4 regions of the Mailhella massiliensis genome follow, and region 3 is predicted to be linked to each of the others. Evidence: predicted binding sites of a transcription regulator. Region 3 holds the regulator's gene; each other region holds the start of a gene.
The links. Region 3 encodes sigma-54, which starts transcription at its own class of promoters, with help from an activator protein. Its sites were predicted from a motif close to CTGGCACGGNNNNTGCTT; they were not measured.

Region 1 (5,442 bases), 990 kb from region 3:
AAGAGAATGGCGTTGTAGGGGGTGTGATAGGTGGGGTGGATGCGGCCGAACCATTCGGGCAGGATGCGGCCGCGGCTCATGGCGAGAAGCAGGCGGCTTGCGGCGACGAAGAAGCCGTTGATGCCGGTGCACACCGCGCCGAACACGGCGCAGGCCAGGATGACGGAACCGAACTTGCCGAAAGCCAGCGTGGCCACATAGCCGGTGGCCCAGGCATGGCCGCCTGCGTTGCGCATTTCTTCCATCTTGGCAAGCAGTTCGGGGTAGGGGATGGCGATGGCCACGCCCAGCATGACCATGGCGTAGAGCATCATGCCCACGAAGATGGAAACGACCATGATGTTGCGGCAGCGGCCGGGATCGAAGGCGAATTCCTCGGAAGCCTGCGGCACGGTGTCGAATCCCACGAAGAGGAAGGGGGAAAGGGCGAATATGCTGAGTATGCAGGCGGCCTGCGACTTGTTTTCCGCAAAGAGGGGCACGAGGTTGCCGATGTCTGCGGTTTCCAGGGTGTTGGCGCCGAAGAAGAAGGCCACGATGCCGAAGGTGAGCATGAAGGCAAGGATGAGCTGCAGCTTGCCCGCCATGCCTACGCTGCGGTAGTTGAGCAGGCCGAAAACAATGGTGCCTGCCGTCATGAGCAGCACTTCGCCCATGTAGACCTTCCAGCCGGCGATGGTGTAAAGCTCGCCGAACTCAAACACGCCGGGGAAAAGGAAGCGGAAGATAAGCGAGAGCGCCGCAATGTCGATCATGACGATGGCGACATAGCCGATGACCAGCGCCCAGCCGCAGATGAAGGATGCCGTGGGGCCGAAACCTATGTAGGCATAGGTGAAGGCTCCGCCCGCCACGGGGGCGTATTTGACCATGTAGCTGTAGCATACTCCCACAAAGGAAATGAGGATGGCTCCGGCAAGGAAGCCGAGCAGCGTGCCGAGGGGACCGGCCGAAGGAAGAAAGAGGTCGCCCGGAAGAACGAAGCAGCCCCAACCGACGATGGAACCCAGCGCGAGAGCGCAGACCTGCATGGGGGACAGGGATTTCTGGAGTTTCGCTTCTGACATGATATTGCCCTTGAATGAAAGGTGGGAACAGAATGTTCAGGCATGGGAAATTCTGTTCGGATACTCCCCGGGGGAGCGGACATTGAGGACGGACAAGCAAGCGGCCTTCTTTGCGATGGCCAGAACGGAAAATGTGATTTGCGGAACATGAAAAAGCAAAAAACATGCCAAAACTCCATCAGAGAGGAAAATTTTGCATAACATATTGAAAAATAACTGATTAAAACGAAAAAGAAGAAAATGCTCCCGGAGGGGAGCGGAAAAAAACTGCGAAAAAATAAAGAAATTTTTCTTTTTTGAAAGAATATTGTGAAAAGTATGGCTAAAGGAAAGCGGATTTTTTCGTTAAGTTTCACAGCAATACAACAAATCCGCCTTTTTTGTTAAAAAATACTCAAAATGATGCGTATGCTTCATGCGGGGAAGTCCGGCGCGGCGTGCGCCCGGGGCTTTTTCGCTGCAGGGAGGAGGCTCTCGCTAGGCGGCCTTTTGCCTCATCGTTGTTGCGGACGGCATGATGACGGAAAAGCCGCTGTGTCTGAGGAGGAAAGGCCGGGATATGCGCAGCCCTGCGCCGCACGGCTGCGCGGGGATACCGTGCGCTTTTTTCGGGAGACGGCTAATAATCTTCTTCGCCGATGCCGAGCTGCTTCATCTTGTAGCGAAGACCCGGGCCTGTGAGTTCCATGATGCGGGCGGCTCTGGAGACGTTGCCCCCGGTCACGCGCAGTACGTTGCGGATGCAGCGCGCTTCGAAGGCGTTGAGCTTTTCCTTGAGGGGAATGACGCTGCTTCGTTTGACGTCGCGGTAATCATCCGGGAAGGGGAGAGCTTCCTGACGGGGGGAGGGCGGAGTCGAGGCCGCGCTGCGGCCGCCGAAGCAGGCGTCGCGGAAGTGGCGGGGCAGGCAGTCTTCGTCGATGACGCTGCGGTCGCCGAGAAGCGCGAGGGAACCTTCCATGACATGCTGAAGTTCCCGTATGTTGCCGGGCCAGGAGTATTCCCAGAACAGCTTCATGACCGAATCGGAAACGCGTACGTCCTCCGCCGCATTTTCCGGGCGCTGCAGGAAGGTGGAGACCAGAAGCGGAATGTCTTCCCGCCTGTCCCGCAGGGGCGGCACGCAGATGCCCACCACGGCCAGACGGTAGTAGAGGTCGTTGCGCAGAATGCCCTTTTCCACGGCGGAAAGCGGCGGCTCGTTCAGAATGCTGACGACGCGCACATCCACATCCTTTTCCACATGCGCGCCGAGTCTGCGTATCTTTTTTTCCTGAAGCACGCGCAGAAGCTTGGCCTGAAGTCCTAGGGGCATGGAATTGAGTTCGTCGAGCAGCAGCGTGCCGCCGTCGGCCTTTTCAAAGAGCCCGGGCTTGTCCGCCGCATCGGTGTACGCGCCTTTCGAGGTGCCGAACAATATGCCTTCCAGCAGATTTTCCGGGATGGCCGCACAGTTGACGGCGATGAAGGGCCGCTGCCGCCTGGGGCTTGCGGCGTGCAGGGCCTGGGCGAAGAGTTCCTTGCCCGTGCCGTTTTCTCCCCAGATCATGACGGGTACGGAGCTTTGCGCGGCCACCTTCGCATCGCCGAGTGCGCCCCGCAGGGCCGGGTCGTGACCGATGATGCTGTCAAAGGTGTACCTTGTGTCGCCGCCGCAGGGCGCGGGCGGACGTGTGAGTGCCTTCGTCTCACCGGTGAGCAGCGCGCTGTCCACCCAGATGGTGAAGGCAAGCACGCCGTCCCTGCGCCCCCTGTCGAAGAGCGGGTAAAAATCCGTTACCGAGGAGAAGAGGGAATTGTTGACGGTTTTGTACCAGTAGGCCTTTCTTAAAAGAGGCTCTCCCCGGCGCAGGCATTCCATGGTGGGAATGCAGGCCATTCCGTTGGGAACATACAGTTCCGTGATGTGCTTGCCCACCACCTGGGATTCGGTAAAGCCGTCCACCCGCTGCTGGATTTCGTTCATGTAGACGCAGGTGCCCGTGGCGCCCACCACGGCCACTCCTATGCTCATGTGGTCCCAAATGGCCGTCATGGCGGGAGACATGACGGCAGACATGCTGACGTTGCGGAAGGTGTCCGGGCCGATGAACATGGAGATTCCTTGTGGGCTGATGTGATAAAATTTTCCCATGTATAAAAAAATTCTTTTTAAAAAGAAAGTTTTTTTATGCTCCTTAAAAAATTTTCCCGACTGTTTTGGAAATATAAAATAAAATAAATCATAATATTTCAATATGTTAATTGAAAAGCTCGGCGTTTGGCACGCTTTGTGCATTATCTCCGGCACAAGCAAGCGACTTTCCCGGCCTTTAACATTTCCGACAGGAGAAAACCCATGTCCGTCATAGACTTCGATTCCTCCGCCCCCGTGGAAGGGCAGGGCTACGCCATCAACTGGGACACCGCCGAACAGCGTATCACGGAACTGAAGGATTACCTCATGACCGCTCCCCAGGTCATGGACCCGGAAAGGCTCCGCTGCCTTCTGGACGTGTATGAGGAGTTCGCCGGGGAATCCACCCTGTACATCCGCGCCAAGCTTTTCGAGCGCGTGCTTCTCACCAAGAAGATTTTCCTCGACGGCAACCCCATCGTCGGCACGCTTACGGGCATACGCTGCGGCGTGAACCCCTATCCCGAATGGAATGTTTCGTGGATCAAGGATGAAATGCAGCTCGCCAAGATGACCTCCCTCGGGGAAATGAAGATTCCCAAGGAAACGGAAGAGCTGCTGGAAAAGGTGTACAGGAAGTGGAAGAACCGTACCTGCATCGCCCTGAACAACAGGATGTACAAGGACAAGTACGGAGTGAACCCCGCGCAGTACTCCAGGGCCGGCATGTATTACGATAACGTGAGCGTGGCTTCCGGTTCCGGTATTGCCGACTATCCCAAGGCGCTCAACAAGGGTCTGCGCTGGGTGCTCGACGATCTGAAGGAACGCCTGCGCGCCTGCCCCACCACGCTGGACAACAAGGAAAAGCATGACCTTTACCGCGCCATGATCGTGGCCGTGGAGGCCGTCATCGCCCATTCCCACCGCTATGCCGAGCTTGCGGAAAAAACGGCCGAGGCCGAAACCGACCCGAAGAACAGGGCCGAACTTCTGGAAATCGCGGAAATCTGCCGCCGCGTGCCCGAATACCCCGCCCGCAACTTCCGCGAAGCCATACAGTCCTTCTGGTTCGTGCATCTGGCCATTGAAGTGGAACAGATGGCATGCGCCACTTCTCCGGGCCGTTACGGCCAGTACATGTATCCCTTCTATAAGAAGGATATCGAAGAAGGCAGACTCACGCAGGAGCAGGTCATCACCCTGCTCAAGTTCCAGTGGATCAAGCACATGGAACTCGGCGAATACCAGGGCGGCTCCTATGCCAAGACGTTGTCCGGCCATACCGGCCAGACCATCACCATCGGCGGTGTGGATGCCGACGGCCGCGACGCCAGCACCGAGCTTGAAGAGCTGCTTTTGGAAACTCAGATCCGCATGCGCGGCATTCAGCCTACGCTGACGCTGCTCTACCATCCCAAGCTCAAGCCTTCCTACATGAACAAGGTGGTGGACTGCATCCGCGGCGGCTCCGGCCAGCCGCAGATCCTCAACAACACCGTGGTCATCGAGCGCAACCTCGCCCGTTTCGCGCAGTACAGGGACGGCATTACGCTGGAAGACGCCCGCAACTGCGGCAACTACGGCTGCGTGTCCACCGGCATCTGCGGCAAGGGCAGCTTCATTACGCAGGAAGACCAGCCCTGCCTGGCCAAGGTGGTGGAACTTCTGCTCAACAACGGCAAGGACCCCGGCACGAAGAAGGTGGTGGGCGTGGAAACCGGCGATCCGCGCGAGTTCGCAAGCTTTGAGGAACTCTACGACGCCTGCAAGGCTCAGCTCAGGCATCTGTTCACCATTTCCCGCCATCATTCGGATCTCAGCCAGATGGCGCGCCTTCAGGTGGTGCCCAGCGTGTTCCGCTCCGTCATGTACGACGGCTGCATTGAAAAGGGCATGTGCGAAGAAGCGGGCGGCACCCGCTACCCGCAGGTGAACCCCATCATGACCGCTGGTGTGGATGCGGCCAATGCCCTGCTTGCCATCAAGCACCTTGTCTTCGATACGAAAAAGATCACCATGGATCAGCTTCTGGAGGCCCTCAAGGCCAACTTCGAAGGCTACGAGGACATCCGCAGGATGTGCTTCGAAGCGCCCAAGCACGGCAACGACTACCCTGAAATCGAAGCCTTCGTGCAGCGTTTCTATCATGACGTGGATGAAATCCACAGCTCCATAGGCCCGGACTGCTTCGGCCACAGAACGCCGCTGGACGCCTACTCCCTGTCGTATCACAACTACTTCGGTTCGCTCATGGGC
Region 2 (5,442 bases), 400 kb from region 3:
GTATTTTCCGTTTGAAATGCTTTGCTCTTCAAACCATACGGCCTGTCGTTTCACGAAAAAAACGCGGTTTTTCCGCTCACTCCGGGCCGGGCGGCGCTGCGCCGCGTGTCACCTTTTAAGGCAGCACGCTCTAAACGCCGCATGAGGTGTCTTCCGCCCCGGGCGGGCACCGAACCTGCACGCTCTTTCGCAAAGGCGGCCGAACGCCGCATGGCATGGGCATGTTCTCCCGGTCAGCAAAGCGCTTGCCGAGCGGCTGCCCATCCGGCGCGCTTTGCCGTGACATGCGCGTCTCTTTTCCTGCGGGAACCTGCCGTACGCAGCCTGTACGCGGAACGCAAAAAGCCTCCCCGGATCAGGACGCTTTCGCGCCGCAGATGCCGGGGAGGCGGAGCCGGTTTACCATAACCGTGAGGGACGGAACCTACTTTTTCTTCTGGGAATAATGCAGGCCCATGGAGAGAGCCAGATCCCTGTAGTAGTCAAACTCCTTCTGAAGGAAGGCGTCCGCCTCTTCCGGGGGAAGGTAGGCGAGAATCTCGTAGTTCTCTTCTGCAGACTTCTTCATCTCGGGGCTTTCCATGGCCTTCTTCGTGGCCTCGGTGAGGATCTTCACCACGGCGTCGGGAGTATCCTTGTTCACCACCAGAAGCCGCCAGCTCGTCTGATCGAAGTCATAGCCGAGTTCGCGGAGCGTGGGCACATCGGGCAGCATGGCGAGCCTTTCGGCATTGAAGGTGGCCAGCGGAATGAGGTGGCCGCTCTTGATGTAGCGCATGATGTCCGGCGGATGGCTGATGAGCGCATCCGTATAGCCGATGAGGCAGTCGATGGTGCCGCGGATGGGCCCCTCGGGCTGATCCACAAGCTTCACGTCCAGCTTGGCGAGGTCGCGGATGAAGTGCGTCATACCCACCTGGAGGGAGCTCGGGGCATTGGTGAGGCCGATGCTCGCCTTGCCGGGGTTGGCCCTGGCATAGGCTTCGAACTCGCGGAAGGTCTTGAACGGCGCCTCCTTGTGCGCCACGAAGAGAATGGGCAGGAGCGTGGCGCGGGCCACGCAGCGGAAATCACCGGGTTCATACACCGGGGCCGTCATGTTGGGCTTGAGCACCATGGGACCCATGGCTGCGAAAAAAACGTTGGAACCGTCGGGCGCGGTATCGAGCACGACTTTCGCCGCCTTGCCCATCATGCCGTATTCAAAGAGGAAGGGCACGCCCAGAATCTTTTCCATCTGGTCGTTGTACACCTTGCTCAGGGCATCGTAGGGCGTAGGCTCGAAAGGATGCCACACCGTTACCGGGCCTTTGGGGTACGTTTCCGCCGCCACGCCGGAAAAGGCGGGCAGGAACATACTCGCCGCGACGGCCAGAGATACCATCCATCGCTTCAGCATATCCACTCCTTGCATGACGCCCCGCTCCCCGGCTACTCCCACCGGTTGAAGGAATGAAGCGTCACCAGTCCGGGATTGAAAAACACAAGGCTTTCACAGAGCAGGTCATCCTTCAGGCCGAAGCTGCGCTGATGCCAGTACACCATGGCTTCCCCCTCCTTCATGCCGAAGAAGGCGACCGTTTCCCTCCATGCCGGGCAGGCATGAAAGGCAGTGACCGTATGTGAAAGCTCCTCCCCCGTTACCGCGCCGACAAGCTCCCCGTAGGAAAGCCCCTGAACCTGCGCCTCATCCAGCAGCCTTCCCGTTCCGGGAAAGATGTTGAAGGTGAGCACGACGGGGGCATCGTTCAGCGTATGCTCCGAGCGCTGAACTATCCAGGGGCGCGGCGTCGTCACCCGGGCGGATACGGCTTCGCCGAACATATCCTCCCGCTCCGGCCACGGCGCAAGGCGTATCGTATCCGCCCTGCCGCCTCCGCTCTCCAGCATGCGGCGCAGATTGACTTCCGCGTCGAAACGCATGGGGGCGCTGAGAACGCTGGGGTTGACGATGTTCCCCACTCCGTGCCGCTTGGTGATGAAACCGGCGCGGTCGAGCAGGCTCAACGCTTCCCGAAGCGTCGCCCTGCTCACTTCCAGCATACCGCACAGTTCCTCTTCCGAGGGAAGTCTGCGCGCGCCTTCGGGAAGCGCTCGCATGATCTTCAGAAGTTCTTCTCCCACCGTGCGGGCCAAAGGTGATTTTTTACTCATCAGACGTCTGACCTCTATGTTTTTATGCGTGAAGGCATCGCTTGTCAATGTCTTTCCTGTTTCCGCCCTGAAACTTATGCCGCGAAAAGCCTGCCGCAGTTGCGGCAGCGGTAGAGGTGCCTGCCGTGCCTGTTGTCCATGGCATGGCCCGCCTTGTGGCCCAGGGCCGCGCCGGAAACGCCGCCCGTCACCGCGCCGAGAAGCCCTCCGGTGAGCGCCCCGATGACGGAACCTATCACCGGCACCACGGAGCCTATGGCCGCGCCTGCCGCGGCTCCCACGCCCACGCCGGAAAGCCCGGCGGCTGCGCCGCCTGCGGCCCCGGCGGCCGTACCCAGCGTGCGGTAACGGTCATCTTTAAACACGCGGGAGCTTCCGCATTGCGGACAACGGATGTTCATGCTTCACCTCCGAATGGTTCAGTGTGAATCATAGGGGAAAAATTCCGCCCCTTCAAGAAGCCCCTCCCCGCAGATATTCCGGCCATTTCCGCCGTAAAAACCTTGCCGGAAAAGGCCGAATGCCGTGCACCATGGCGGAAGCTTCGCCCCCCTCCCGGAAAGCGGTCCGCGACCCTCCGGCAAGGGACGGTCTTACGCTTCTGTTCCGGGCCATGTACCGGGGCACGACAAAAACGTGCGTCCGGCGTGCCGCGCCCTCCTATTTTCTACCTTTATGTAGAAAATGCCCATATTCGGCACCATGACGTACCGCAAGCCTTCTCTGCCCTAAAAAATCGCTGTTCCGCCCTCCGCAAGGGCATGAGAGCTGCCCCCATTCCCCCGCGGCAGCATTCCCACCGCCTGTTCCGCTCTGCGCCGGTAACGGCCTCCCCCCAAAAAAGCCCTCTTTTCTCCCGTCCGGGCCTGCAACTTCGCCGGAGGAAAATCCACATTTTGGTAGATTTTTATTTTTTTTGCGGCAACATGCTGATTCTGCAGCATTAATGGCATGGCCCCGACTCGGATATAACATTTTTGTACATAAAATCTCGCTCCTATTTTCTACCTTTATGTAGAAAACGATAACGCTTTTGTTCCGAGCCTTCCTTTTGGAAATTTTTTATTCCTATAATTTCCATATATTATAACAATCCACTCTTCTTTGGCACGCTTCTTGCTATTATCTCGGGCAGAAAAAGCAAGCGACCCTTCCAAAAGGAGTTACAAACATGTCAAATCCCGCCGAGACAAGGCATGACGAAGAATATTTCGGCTGCGACGTCTTCACACTGGACACCATGCGTCAGCATCTGCCCCACGACGTGTACGCCAACCTCGAACAGACGGTGCTGAACGGCACCCGCCTCGATCCGGCCATTGCCGGAACCGTGGCCAATGCCATGAAGGACTGGGCCGTGGCCCGCGGCGCCACGCACTACACCCACTGGTTCCACCCGCTGACCGGCCTCACCGCGGAAAAGCACGACGCCTTCCTCCAGTGCGTGGACGGCAGGATGATTTCCTCCTTCTCGGGAAAGACCCTGCTTTCCGGTGAACCGGACGCCTCGAGCTTCCCCTCCGGCGGGCTGCGTTCCACCTTCGAAGCCAGGGGCTACACCGCGTGGGACCCCACCTCCCCGGTTTTTCTCATCGGCCGCACCCTGCACATTCCCACCATGTTCTATTCCTACACCGGCGAAGCGCTGGACAGAAAGGTACCGCTCCTGCGTTCCGTTTCCGCCGTGTCGCGTCAGGCTCTGCGTATTCTGCGCCTGTTCGGCAACGACAGGGCCCGCTACGTCACGGCTCAGGCCGGCCCGGAACAGGAATACTTCCTTGTGGACAAGGCCCTTGCCGCGAAAAGGCCCGACCTCATCATGACCGGCCGCACCCTGTACGGCGCCACCACGCCCAAGGGCCAGGAAATGGAGGACCACTACTTCGGCGCCATTCCCGCCCGTGTGCTGGCCTTCATGGAAGATCTGGAACAGACGCTGTACCGTCTGGGCATTCCGGCACAGACGAGACACAACGAAGTGGCCCCCGCGCAGTTCGAACTCGCGCCCATGTATGAACAGGTGAACATCGCCACCGACCACAACATGCTGGTCATGAACCTCATGCGCCACATCGCGCCCCGCCACGGCTTCATGTGCCTGCTGCACGAAAAGCCCTTTGAAGGCGTGAACGGTTCGGGCAAGCACAACAACTGGTCTCTTGCCGATTCCGAAGGCAACAACCTGCTCAAGCCCGGCGACACCCCGCAGGACAACGCGCAGTTTCTGGTGTTTCTCGCCGCCGTGCTCCGCGCCGTACACAAACATGCCGCCGTGCTGCGCCTCGGCACCGTGAGCGCGGGCAACGATCACCGCCTCGGCGCCAACGAAGCCCCGCCCGCCATCATTTCCGTGTACCTCGGCGATCAGCTCGCGGAAGTGGTGAACTCCTTCACGGGCAACGGTTCCTGCACGCGCAAGGCGCGCCCCACCCTGAACATCGGCGTGGACGTGCTGCCCCCCCTGCCCCGCGACTATTCCGACCGCAACCGCACGAGTCCCTTCGCCTTCACGGGCAACAAGTTCGAATTCCGGGCCGTGGGTTCCGCGCAGTCCATCGCTCCGGCCAACATCGCCATCAACGCAGCCGTGGCCTGCGCCCTTGAAGACATTGCCGACCGCCTGGAAGCGGAAACGGCCTCGGGCAAGGAACTCAACCTCGCCGTACAGGAACTGCTCACCGACCTCTTCACCGAACATGCGCCCATCGTGTTCAACGGCAACGGCTACACCGACGAATGGCCCCTCGAAGCGGCAAGACGCGGCCTGCCCAACTATGCGAACACCGTGGAAGCGCTTGAACACTACAGCGACGCCGACGTTCTCGAGACCTTCTCCCGCCAGGGCATTCTCTCCGAAAAGGAATGCCTCTCCCGCCAGGAAATCCTGCTTGAGAACTATGCCAAGACCGTAGGCATAGAAGCCGCCGCCGCAAGCCGCATCGGCCGCACCCTCATTCTTCCCGCGGCCATGAAGGCGCAGAGCTCCGCCGCCGAAATGGTGAACCGCACCCGCGCTGCTACGGGCGGCGTGCCCGAAGCGGAAGGTTCCTACCTCGAGATGTTCTGTTCCCTCACCGGCGATCTCATGCTGGCCCTGCGCGTGCTCGACGAAAAGCGCATGGCTCTGGCCGCCGCGGAAGGCGCCGCAGAATGCGCCCGCTTCGCCCGCGACGAGGTGCTCCCGGCCATGAACGCATGCCGTGCCCTGGCCGACAAGCTGGAATCCGTCATGTCCGCGTCCGATTACCCCATGCCCGGCTACGCCGAGCTCATGTGGACGCATTGATA
Region 3 (5,442 bases):
GGGAGCCGGCCGCCTTCACGCCCGGCGACAGGGCCGAGATTCCGCCCATCGTCATGCTGCCTTCGGGCGCGGGGCTCGTGTCCATCGAGCCTTCCAGCGTGGTTCTTTCCCTGCGCGAGGAAGAAGGCGGCGCCGTGTGGGCGCCTGCGGAAAGCATTTTCTCCATGCCGAGTTCCAGCTTCGGCATGGGCCTGCCGAACCAGCGCGTCACCGGGGATTTCTCCCTGAACGACATTCCCCTGCCTGCGGACGTGCTCCAGCCCGGCGATCTCAAGGCCCCCACCATGATGTCCGGCGAAAAGCCCCGTGAGGAAAAGGCCTCCGGCGCGGCACAGAAGCCCGCGGCCGTCGCCGGGGCGGCAGCTCCCGCTCCCGCAGCTCAGAACCGGAACGGCGCAGCCCCGGAACAGGCGCAACAGAAAGCAGAAAGCGCCGATCAAGAACACAAGTAAGAACAGGAAGAGCCATGTCTGAACGTCTTTTCGGAACCGACGGCCTGCGCGGCCGTGTGAACACCTATCCCCTCACCGCAGAAATGGCGCTGCGCCTCGGCCTTGCCGCAGGCACGGTGTTCCGCTCCGACGAATGCCGCCGCAAGGTCATCATCGGCAAGGATACGCGCCTTTCCGGCTACATGTTCGAATCCGCCCTTACGGCGGGGCTCTGCGCCTCGGGCATGGACGTGTATCAGGTAGGCCCGCTTCCCACGCCCGCCATCGCCTTTCTCACCCGCAACATGCGGGCCGATTTCGGCGTGGTGATTTCCGCCTCGCACAATCCCTATCACGACAACGGCATCAAGTTCTTCGACCGCGAGGGCTTCAAGCTCCCCGACGAGGTGGAAGACCGCATGGCCGAGCTCATCCTCAACAAGGATTACGAGTGGGACTACCCCGCCTCCAACAAGGTGGGCCGCGCCTACCGCATTGTGGACGCCTCGGGCCGCTACATCGTGTACCTGAAGAGCAGCTTCCCCCAGCAGCTCACCCTGGACGGCCTGCGCGTGGTCATCGACTGCGCCAACGGCGCGAACTACAAGGTGGCTCCGCTGGCGCTCGAGGAGCTCGGCGCGGAGGTGTTCCGCCTCGGCACCTCGCCCGACGGGCTGAACATCAACTATCAGTGCGGCTCCCTGCACCCCGAAAACCTTCAGGCCAAGGTGCGCGAAGTGCGCGCCGACGTGGGCCTCGCCCTTGACGGCGACGCCGACCGCCTGCTCGTGGTGGACGAAAAGGGCCGCCTGCTCGACGGCGACCAGATCATGGCCATCTGCGCCGAAGACCTCATGAGAAAGGGCAAGCTGAACAACAACATCCTCGTGGGCACGGTGATGAGCAACATGGCTCTGGAAGTGTTCATGAAGGAACGCGGCGGCGAGCTTCTGCGCACCAAGGTGGGCGACCGCTACGTCATCGAGGCCATGCGCCGGCACAACGCCATGCTGGGCGGGGAACAGTCCGGCCACCTCATCTTCCGCGAATACGGCACCACCGGCGACGGGCTTCTGGCCGCGCTGCAGATTCTGCGCATCATGCGCGAATCGGGCCGCCGCCTCTCCGAACTTGCGGACAGGCTCAAGCTCTACCCCCAGAAGCTCATCAACGTGAAGATCACCCGCAAAACGCCCTTTGAGCAGTGCGAGAAGCTCATGGCCGCGCAGAAGGACATCGAGGAAAAGCTCGGTTCCCACGGCCGCGTGCTGCTGCGCTATTCCGGCACGGAAAACCTCTGCCGCGTCATGGTGGAAGGGGAAGACGAGGACTTCGTGCGCCGCGCGGCAAGGCAGCTTGCCGAAGTGGCGGGAGAAGAACTTCGCTGAAACGCCGGGCCTTCGCCCGCCTCCTTCGCGCCGGAAGAACCGGCACATCAGAAAACGCCAGGGGACATTATGGCTATCGAAATACGGCAACAGTTCAAGCTGAGCCAGCAGCTCCACATGACGCCCATGCTCAAGCAGGCCATTTCCCTGCTTCTGTTCTCCCGTCAGGAGCTTGTGGAAGCGGTGCAGCGCGAACTTCTGGAAAACCCTTTTCTTGAGGAGCGCGAGGCGGAAAGCGTCCCCGCGACTCCCGAGCCTGAAAGCGGCAGGAACGCTTCCGAACAGGACAGTCCCTGGCCGCAGGAGGAAGTGAACCGCAGCGCGGAATGGGAGGAATATCTCGGCGAATTCTCCAGCCAGTCGCGCATCGCCCAGCAGGAATACGAATCTGCGGAGGAAGACAATAATCCCCTGGAGGCCTGCCATTCCGCCGAACCCACGCTGGAGGCCCACCTCATGGCCCAGCTTCTGCTTTCCCCGCTGACCGAAAAGCAGAAGGCCATAGGCGAGTGCATCATCGGCAACCTCGACGAAACGGGCTACCTCACCGCCACCGATGAGGAAATCGCCGCTCTTGCCGGGGCGGACGCGGCGGAAATCGCGCCCGTGCTTTCCGTCATACAGAACTTCGACCCCGTGGGCGTGGCCGCGCGCACCCTTTCCGAATGTCTGCTCATTCAGATGCGAGCCGAACATTACGACCGCGACCCCATTCTCGTGAGCCTTGTGCGCGATCATCTCGAAGACCTGGAAAAGCAGCGCTACAAGCCCCTGCTGCGCCAGTTCCGCATCGACATGGAAACGCTCAAGGACTACATCTGCATCATCCAGAGTCTGGAACCGCGCCCGGGCGGGAGCCTCGGTTCGAGCACGCCCTGCTATGTGAGCCCCGACATTTTCGTGCGCAAGGTGAACGGCGAGTTCGTCATTCTCATGAACGACGAAGACCTGCCGCACCTTCAGCTTTCCCCCCTTTCCGAGGAGCTTTCCGGGCAGAACCGCTCCAGCGAGGAAAAGGACTACATGAACGACCGCCTGCGCTCCGCCGTGTGGATCATCCGTTCCCTCGAAGAGCGGCAGCGCACCCTGTATCAGGTGATGGAAAGCATCGTGAAGCATCAGCGAGACTTCTTCGAGCACGGCATCTACGGCCTGAAGCCCCTGGTGCTCAAGGACATCGCCGAAGACATAGGCCGCAGCGAATCGAGCATAAGCCGCATTACCACCAACAAGTACGTGGGCACGCCGCACGGAATCTTCGAGCTCAAATACTTCTTCAACAGCGCCCTTTCCTCCAGCGACGGCGGACAGGTGGGTTCGGAAAGCGTGAAGGCGCGCATCCGTTCCCTCATCGACAACGAAGATTCCGCCCACCCCCTTTCCGACGAGGAAATCAGCACGCGCCTCAACGACGGACTCGGCGTGAAGATAGCCCGCCGTACCGTGGCCAAGTACCGCGAGGAACTCGGCCTGCCCTCCTCCTCCCGCAGGAAAAAACACCTGTAGCACGCCGGTCTGCGCCTGCTCCCTCCGTCCGCGCGCAAAGATGCGCCCCTCTCCTCGTCCGGGCCTGCCCGGAGGGAAAGCAAACGCCCCTTCTGGAAACCCCGCTTCTGCGGGGTTTCTTTTTTCCTGCTTCCGGCGGCATTGCAGGGCAAGGGCCGCAGAGGGATACACGGCTCTGCTGCCGGAAAAGCCTTGAGGGAAAATTTTCCTGCACCTCCCCCGCCGCAGGATGCCGGAAAGACACCAAAAGCCACCTCCCGGCCCGCACCTCCCCCGCCGGGCCTTCCGAGTTCGCCGGGGCAGGAGTATCCGCTGCCGGGAAAACGCCGCACGGCATTTCCCAGGCGCAGATGGCCGACAGGCCGGGCATGCGCCGCACCTTACTTCGGCGCGCCCTGCGCGAACTCAGAAAGCGCGGCGTCATCCATACCCTGAACGAACGCCCGCTCGTCATTGCCGACATGGATGCGCTGCGCCGTCTGGCCGAAAACGGGCAGGCGTAGCCCGCCCGGCAGTTTTCCGCCCATACGGAGGGAGGGGCATTTCTCCCCCGTCCCGCTTGAAAGGCTCATGATGCGGCGTTACTCTTTCCCCGTGCCGCCTTTTTCCCGGGCGGCAGGCCGCAGCGAGTTTACCGAAGGAGCGCCCGCATGAATGAGGAAACTGCCGTCCGTTCTCTGGAAGATGCCCTGAAGAAAAAACACTTTGTCGTCAAAAGCTATCAGCGCGGCTACCGCTGGACGGAAAGGCAGGTGAGGGAACTTTGCGAAGACATCGCCACTTTTGCAGAGAAAAGGAAAAAGCCCGGCGAAGATTCCGCCTCCGACGGAGAGAGGGGCGACATCTATTTTCTGCAGCCCCTCATCGTCAGACGGGATGGGGAAGACTGGGAACTCATCGACGGACAGCAGAGACTCACCACCCTTTTTCTCATGGATGCCGTGCTTTGCCGCGCCCTGCAGAAAGAAAGCGCCCTTTCCTTCCACATCACCTATGAAAACCGGCCGCAAAGCGGCGAGTTTCTGAAGCGCCTTGCCGAAGACCCGGACCATGCCGACAGCCCGGAGGGAAAGGCGCAGGCCTCGAAAAACATTGATTTTCACTACATGGCGCAGGCAAGCTGCGTCGTACGGCATTACTTTCAGGAGCATACGCCGGACGAACACCTGTACCGGATACTCACTCAAAACGTCCGCGTGCTCTGGTACGACGTCACCCATGAGGAAGGCAGCGCGGAGGAGCGCTTCACCCGCCTGAACATGGGCCGCATACCCCTGACGTGCGCGGAACTGTGCCGCGCGCTGCTTCTCAGCGCCCCCGGTGAAGACGACATGCGCGAAAAAAGCCGGAAAAGCGCCCTTCTCGGCTCGATGTGGGACGACATGGAACGCTCCCTGCGCGAGGAAGACTTCATGGCCTTTCTCGGCGGCGATCAAGGGGACGATGCGCCGCGCATGGGTTTTCTGCTGGACCTGTACACCGGAAGAGGGAACAATACGGACGAGCTTTTCTCCTTCCATGCCATAAGCAAACTGCTGGAGGAAAAAAGCGCCGAAAGCATTCTGCACGAACTCTCCCTTCAGCATGAATACCTGCGCTTCTGGTACGAAGACAACGAGTATTATCACCGGCTGGGCTACCTGAACAACGTGGAGGGTAGAAGCGTTCTCGGAGAACTTCTGAAGCAGGCGAAAATCAGCCCGAAACCGGCCCTCAGGGACTGGATATCCGACCGCATACGCGGAAGCCTCTCCCGTAACGGGGCCTTTCCCGTGCTGGAAGACCTGCACTACCCCCAAAACAACCATATCATTTTGCGGCTGCTTTTCCTCTTCAACGTGAAATATGCGCGCAGAAGAAAACGGCGCTTCCCCTTCCGCATGTACCGGAGAAACAGCTGGAGCCTTGAGCACATTCAGGCGCAGAACGTGGAGGCGCTGCATACGAAGGATCAGTGGCAGACGTGGGCGAAAGAGCATGAAAAGGCCCTTTCCACCCTGCGCTTCGCCGCGCTCCCGCCTGCGGCAGGCGTGACGGAAGAAGCCTTCACCGCCGAAAGGAAGCGCTGCACCGAGGAACTTCAGAGCTTTCTGGCCCAAAAAAATCCGACGCGGGAG
Region 4 (5,442 bases), on a different contig from region 3:
CACCCCCAGTTCCGCCGCCATGATGCGCGCGAGCGTCGTCTTGCCGAGCCCCGGGTTGCCGTAGAACAGCACATGATCCATGGACTGCCCGCGTTCCTTCGCCGCATTCAGGTACACGCGCAGGTTGGCGCGCAGCTCCTCCTGCCCTATGAAGTCTTCCAGCCGCTGCGGACGGATGTTCTCGTCGGCACTGTCGGGAACCATGCTTTTGGGTACGAATTCTGCCATTTACTTCTTTCCTCTGGCCAGAGCCTTGAGAGCCGCGCGCAGCGCTTCGCCCACGTCAAGGTCGGCATCCTTGTCCAGGACCTCTTTAAGCACCCGCCCGGCCGTCTCCTCGTCATATCCCAGATTGGCAAGGCCGGTAAGCGCATCGCGATATACGGACGTCGCCTTCCCCGCCGGAGCGGACAGCGAAACAGGAGCGTCGCCCTTCAGCTTGTATTTCAATTCCAGAAAAATCTGCTGCGCGGTCTTCTTTCCTATGCCGGAAACGCGGGTCAGGGCGGAGGCGTCGTCGTCGGCCACGATGCGGCGCAGATCGTCCGGCCGGAATGTGGAAAGAATGGCAAGCGCCGTGCGCGCGCCCACGCGGTTGATGCCCGTGAGCAGGTTGAACGTCTGCCTTTCATCCCAGGAAGAAAAACCGAACAGCTCCTGCGCGTCTTCCCTGACAATGAAACTGGTGTAGAAGGCGCAGCTCATCCCCTGAGCTGGCAGCTCCGCCAGAGCATGTTCGGGCAGAAAAATCTCATAGCCGACGCCGCCGGCCGTCACCAGCACGCAACTGTTTTCGGTGCGTTCCAGCACGCGTCCTTCCACATAGGAAAGCATCCTTCCTCCTGCCCGCATTCAACCGTGCGGAATATATGCTTTTTATACAATCAGACAGACTACTTTATTATTCTGAAAATGTCCATGCTCCCCACCTCCTCATCGTGCGGGTTTTGCACACAACATACGGAGCTCGCACAGCCGCATCAACTTTCAAAGTTCGGCGTCCTTCTTATAAACAAAGTTCTAAAGCATGAATCAAAGGCTGACTGGAACTGACAAGGCATATTGATCACAAGAAAAAATGTACCGGGCCATATTTCTTTCGTCGCATACCATCTTCACTTATTCATTATCGTTATCATTATATGAAACACGCCGTATACTCAAGCCGTTCTTTTTCATTTTGTTATAAATCGTATTTCTTGAAATATTTAATATCGTAGCAACCTTATTAATATTACCGTTATATTTTTCCAACAGTCTGGTTATAATATTAAGTTCTATCTGTTCCAGCGTCATTCCAGAAAAACATTCCTCTTCATTACCGGAAAACTCCACTCCCACCTTTTTTTTCATTTCCGGGAAAAGTGCTTCAGGCAGTCGATCGACATACTGTTCTCCTTCTCCCAGTGTACATACCATTCGATCGATGATATTTTCCAGTTCCCTGACATTACCGGGATAATCATAGGCCATGAAGGCCTCCATCACCTGAGGCGAACAGGCGACACTTTTTCTTCCCGAGTGCTTGCATATCTTTGCCAGCAGCTCCTCCACCAGCAGCGGAATATCATTTTTCCGTTCCCGAAGAGGAGGAATTGACAGAGAAAGAACATTGATCCTGTAGAAAAGATCCTTACGAAATGCCCCCATGGCTACCTCATTATTCAAGTTCTTATTGGAGGCGGCAATAATGCGAACATCTATTTTCCGTGCATTGCCCTCACCTATTCTGGTTACCTGCTTTTCCTGAAGAATACGCAACAGCGTTACCTGAACATCGAAAGGCATTTCACTTATTTCATCAAGAAAAATGGTTCCCCCCTCTGCAAGCTCGAATTTCCCGGGCCGGCTCTTTCTGGCCCCGGTAAACGCGCCTTCGGCATAACCGAACAACTCGCTCTGAATCAGCATCTTGGGAATTGCCCCGCAGTTGATGGCAATAAACGGTTTGTTCTTTCTGGAGCTTCCGTTATGTATGGCCTGAGCAAAAAGTTCCTTTCCTGTACCGCTTTCTCCATAGATAAGCACATTGCTGTCATTGGATGAAGCTCTCCGCGCAAGCTGTATCGCATCGAGCATCGGTACAGAATTGCCGATAATATCCTCAAACGCGTAGGTAGCCGAATATCCAGACTGATATGCGGTTACCTTCCGTATCTGCGCCGCTTTTTGCAGGGTCACTACACAACTTTCTTCTTCCAGAGGAATGAGAGAGAGAATATAGTACTGTGCATTTCTATCCCGACCGATACGGATTTCTCTGTCCATGATTCTGCGGCCGGAAGAAGTCGAAGTCAGCACTTCCATGATTTCTGAAGGAATGACGGAACCGCTGTCGGCATTCAGCATTTTCCTGCACTTGGTATTGCATTGAAGTATGACACCAACTCTGTTGATGAGCATGACGCCGATATCAAGTATTTCGGAAAGTACGGTTCTTTCACTGAGCAGAGTATTCAAGCGTATCTGCTCGGAAATAGCATGTGCGAGAAGCTCTGTGATACCGCGCGTAAACAGAGAGTAGTTGGAAATTTCCTGCGTAACATTAAGTACGCCCAGCAGCCTGTTTTCCTGCGAAAGTATGGGGGAACACACAGCATAACGATTATACACCCGACGCAGCCAGTGTTCCGGCCCGAAAACCTCTTCTGTTTCATGACTTCGAAGACAAAGGGACACACCCGTCGTACCGGCATATTCTTCTGCGGCGCTGTTCCCTACGACATTATGAGGAACACGATTGAAATCAACATCATTCCCCATCCAGTGCAATACCGTTCCTTCTGAATTATAAAGAACAACCAGAGTATTATTTCTTTTAAAAGAACTGATAAATTTTTCCATTAAAGGAATGGAACAGGAAAGCAGACGACTGTTTTTCGACAGCAACCCTTCAATATCGCTGGTCCGACAGTTTCTGTCCGGATCTTTTTCCAAAGGAATACCAAGCTCCCTGCTTCGCTGCCAGGAAAGAAGGATTTCCTCCCGAATGATATCAGGATTAACGGCTTTTCCCTCAAAAAAATTCTGTTTTTCACGAAGAATACGTTCGTATTTTTCCTGAGACATGAGTACTCCGCTAAAATTTTGTGCAAATAAAAAGCCGAATATTTTCTCTGAAATTTTTTTTCAGAGAAAAAAATTCGAAAAACTTTTAATATCAAATAATAACAGGATATTTTATCCATAAAAAAAACTCACGCCTTCGTCAAGCAGCCATCTGTCTCCCCGCAAATGACTGCTTATTTTTTATATATGCTTATTTTTTTAGCGCTTATTTTTTTAACAATTCAGCATCATTTCTTGAGTATTATATTTTATTATACTGATTTTATTAATAAAATTGATAAATTTTTTTGGCATACTTCTTGCTAGAAAGAGAAGCATCTTTCTACGCCTAAGGAGTTGCTTATGAGCTGCTGTACCTGCTTATCTTCCCATGAAAAGACCCTGGAACTGATTAAGGAAGGCAAGGCCGACCCCAAGCGGGCCCTGCATCGTCGACTTTACGCGATGGCGGATAAATTCGTAGGAACGACGCCGTACATCGACATGGAGCGCGGCAGGCTGTTCACCGAATCCATGAAGGAAACGGAAGGGGAACATCTTACGCTCCGCTGGGCAAAGGCTCTCATGCACATCGCCAAGAACATCACCGTCTATGTCGACGACCTGCAGTTGATTGCAGGGCGCTGCGGTACGGACAAAGGGCGTTACGGTATCCTGTATCCCGAGCTGGACGGCGACTTTTTCGCGGATGTTCTGGAAACAGTGGCAGGTCGTAAGGACGTGGCCCTGCTTGTCTCCAAGGAAGATGTGGAAATGGCCAAGGCCGAAATAGCCCCGTACTGGACGGGCAAGACCTTGCACGAGGACATCGTGCGTCATCTTCCCGACTTCTGCAAGCGCCTGTCCTACAACGATCCTCTCGGACGCGATCCGCGCTTCATCGCCATTGAGTGTGCAACGCAGCGTGCGGGCACGAACTGGACGCCGGATTACGCAAAGGTACTCAACAAGGGGATGGCCTGGGTGAAGGCTCAGGCTCAGGCCAAAATCGATGCCCTGGATCCTACGGATATCGCCGCTTCCGTGGAAAAAAAGCCGTTCTATGAAGCCATCATCATTACGGCTGACGCCCTGATCCTGTGGGCCAGAAGACATGCCGTTCTGGCACGCGAAAAGGCGGCAAAGTGCACCGATCCCGTCAGGAAAGCGGAACTTCTGGTAATCGCAGAACACTGCGAATGGGTGCCGGAACATCCCGCACGTACCTTCCATGAAGCTCTGCAGTCCCAGTGGTTTCTTCAGGCTTTCTGCCGCTTGGAACATCGTGCGGGCGGTATCGTCACCAACGGCCGCATGGATCAGTATCTGTATCCCTTCTACAAGAAGGATATGGAAGAAGGTCGCCTTACCGAAGAGCAGGCTCTTGAACTGCTTGACTGCCTCTGGGGCGCCATCGCACAGTACATCGACGTTTCCATCACACCGGTTTCGGCAAAACTTCTCAATGGTTATGCATCCTGGGAAACCGTCACCGTCGGAGGCCAGGATCGCTCCGGCCATGATGCCACCAACGAACTGACCTATCTCATACTGAAATCCCGTCAGGATTGCCCGTTGCCCCATCCCGAGCTTTCAGCCCGTATCCACAGCTGTGCTCCAGAGCGTTATCTGCGTATGGTGGCGGAAACCATCAAGGTAGGCATGGGATTCCCCAAAGTCATCAACGACCACGAAATCATCAATCACTTCATGGCGCAGGGCGCGCCTCTCGCCGACTGCTTTGACTATATTCATTCCGGCTGTACAGAAGTGCGCCTGGGCAACCGCGACGTCAACACCACACCGACCACTCAGGTAAACTTCCCTGCCTTTGTGGAACTCACCCTCTATAACGGGCATATGCTCAAGCATGGGGATGAGCTGCTGACCTTCGCCTCGGGCGATCCCCGCAGCTTCGCCACCTGGGAAGAATTCTTCGATGCCTTTACAAGACAGCTCAAGTACGGCCTGAAAGTCGCATTCACCAACCAGTACATTATCCACCGGCTGCGTGCCCGGCACTTCGCCGGTCCCCTCGCCTCCGGTCTGCACGACCTGTGCTTTGAATACGCCATCGATCTGCACGACTACCGCCATGTTCCGGGCAGCATCGACAGCACCTATTTCAACTGCTTCGGATACGCCACCACCATCGACTCTCTGAGCGCCATCAAGAAGTTCGTCTACGACGAGAAAACCGTGAGCATGGATCTTCTGCTTACTGCTCTTCGTGCCAACTTCGAAGGCTATGAAGACCTTCGCCTGATGCTGAACAGCGCCCCCGCTTTCGGCAACAACGATCCTTATGCCGATGCCATCGGTCTTGAGCTGGACCGGATAAGCCAGCAGTTCTGCATAGACCACGAGTATTCCCTGGGACATCGCATGAGTTAC

Region 1: CZ345_RS15605 (glycyl radical protein) is a predicted target of sigma-54. The motif match lies at 3,328-3,345, and genes of this name have one in related genera.
Region 2: CZ345_RS12905 (glutamine synthetase III family protein) is a predicted target of sigma-54. The motif match lies at 3,259-3,276, and genes of this name have one in related genera.
Region 4: hpsG ((2S)-3-sulfopropanediol dehydratase) is a predicted target of sigma-54. The motif match lies at 3,357-3,374, and genes of this name have one in related genera.

Annotation. Positions count from the first base shown of each region.
Region 1 covers NZ_LT706952.1:1,178,745-1,184,186, reverse strand. The annotation lists gene CZ345_RS15615 (APC family permease) at 1-1,067, opposite strand, end outside; gene CZ345_RS15610 (sigma-54 interaction domain-containing protein) at 1,687-3,162, opposite strand; gene CZ345_RS15605 (glycyl radical protein) at 3,406-5,442, shown strand, end outside.
Region 2 covers NZ_LT706952.1:587,776-593,217, forward strand. The annotation lists gene CZ345_RS12890 (Bug family tripartite tricarboxylate transporter substrate binding protein) at 425-1,399, opposite strand; gene CZ345_RS12895 (GntR family transcriptional regulator) at 1,432-2,154, opposite strand; gene CZ345_RS12900 (hypothetical protein) at 2,229-2,555, opposite strand; gene CZ345_RS12905 (glutamine synthetase III family protein) at 3,326-5,440, shown strand.
Region 3 covers NZ_LT706952.1:189,151-194,592, reverse strand. The annotation lists gene CZ345_RS10990 (CdaR family protein) at 1-452, shown strand, start outside; gene glmM (phosphoglucosamine mutase) at 467-1,819, shown strand; gene rpoN (RNA polymerase factor sigma-54) at 1,889-3,325, shown strand; gene CZ345_RS17575 (helix-turn-helix domain-containing protein) at 3,418-3,828, shown strand; gene CZ345_RS10970 (DUF262 domain-containing protein) at 3,976-5,442, shown strand, end outside.
Region 4 covers NZ_LT706942.1:1,674-7,115, reverse strand. The annotation lists gene ruvB (Holliday junction branch migration DNA helicase RuvB) at 1-204, opposite strand, end outside; gene ruvA (Holliday junction branch migration protein RuvA) at 229-834, opposite strand; gene CZ345_RS02500 (sigma-54-dependent Fis family transcriptional regulator) at 1,120-3,069, opposite strand; gene hpsG ((2S)-3-sulfopropanediol dehydratase) at 3,412-5,442, shown strand, end outside.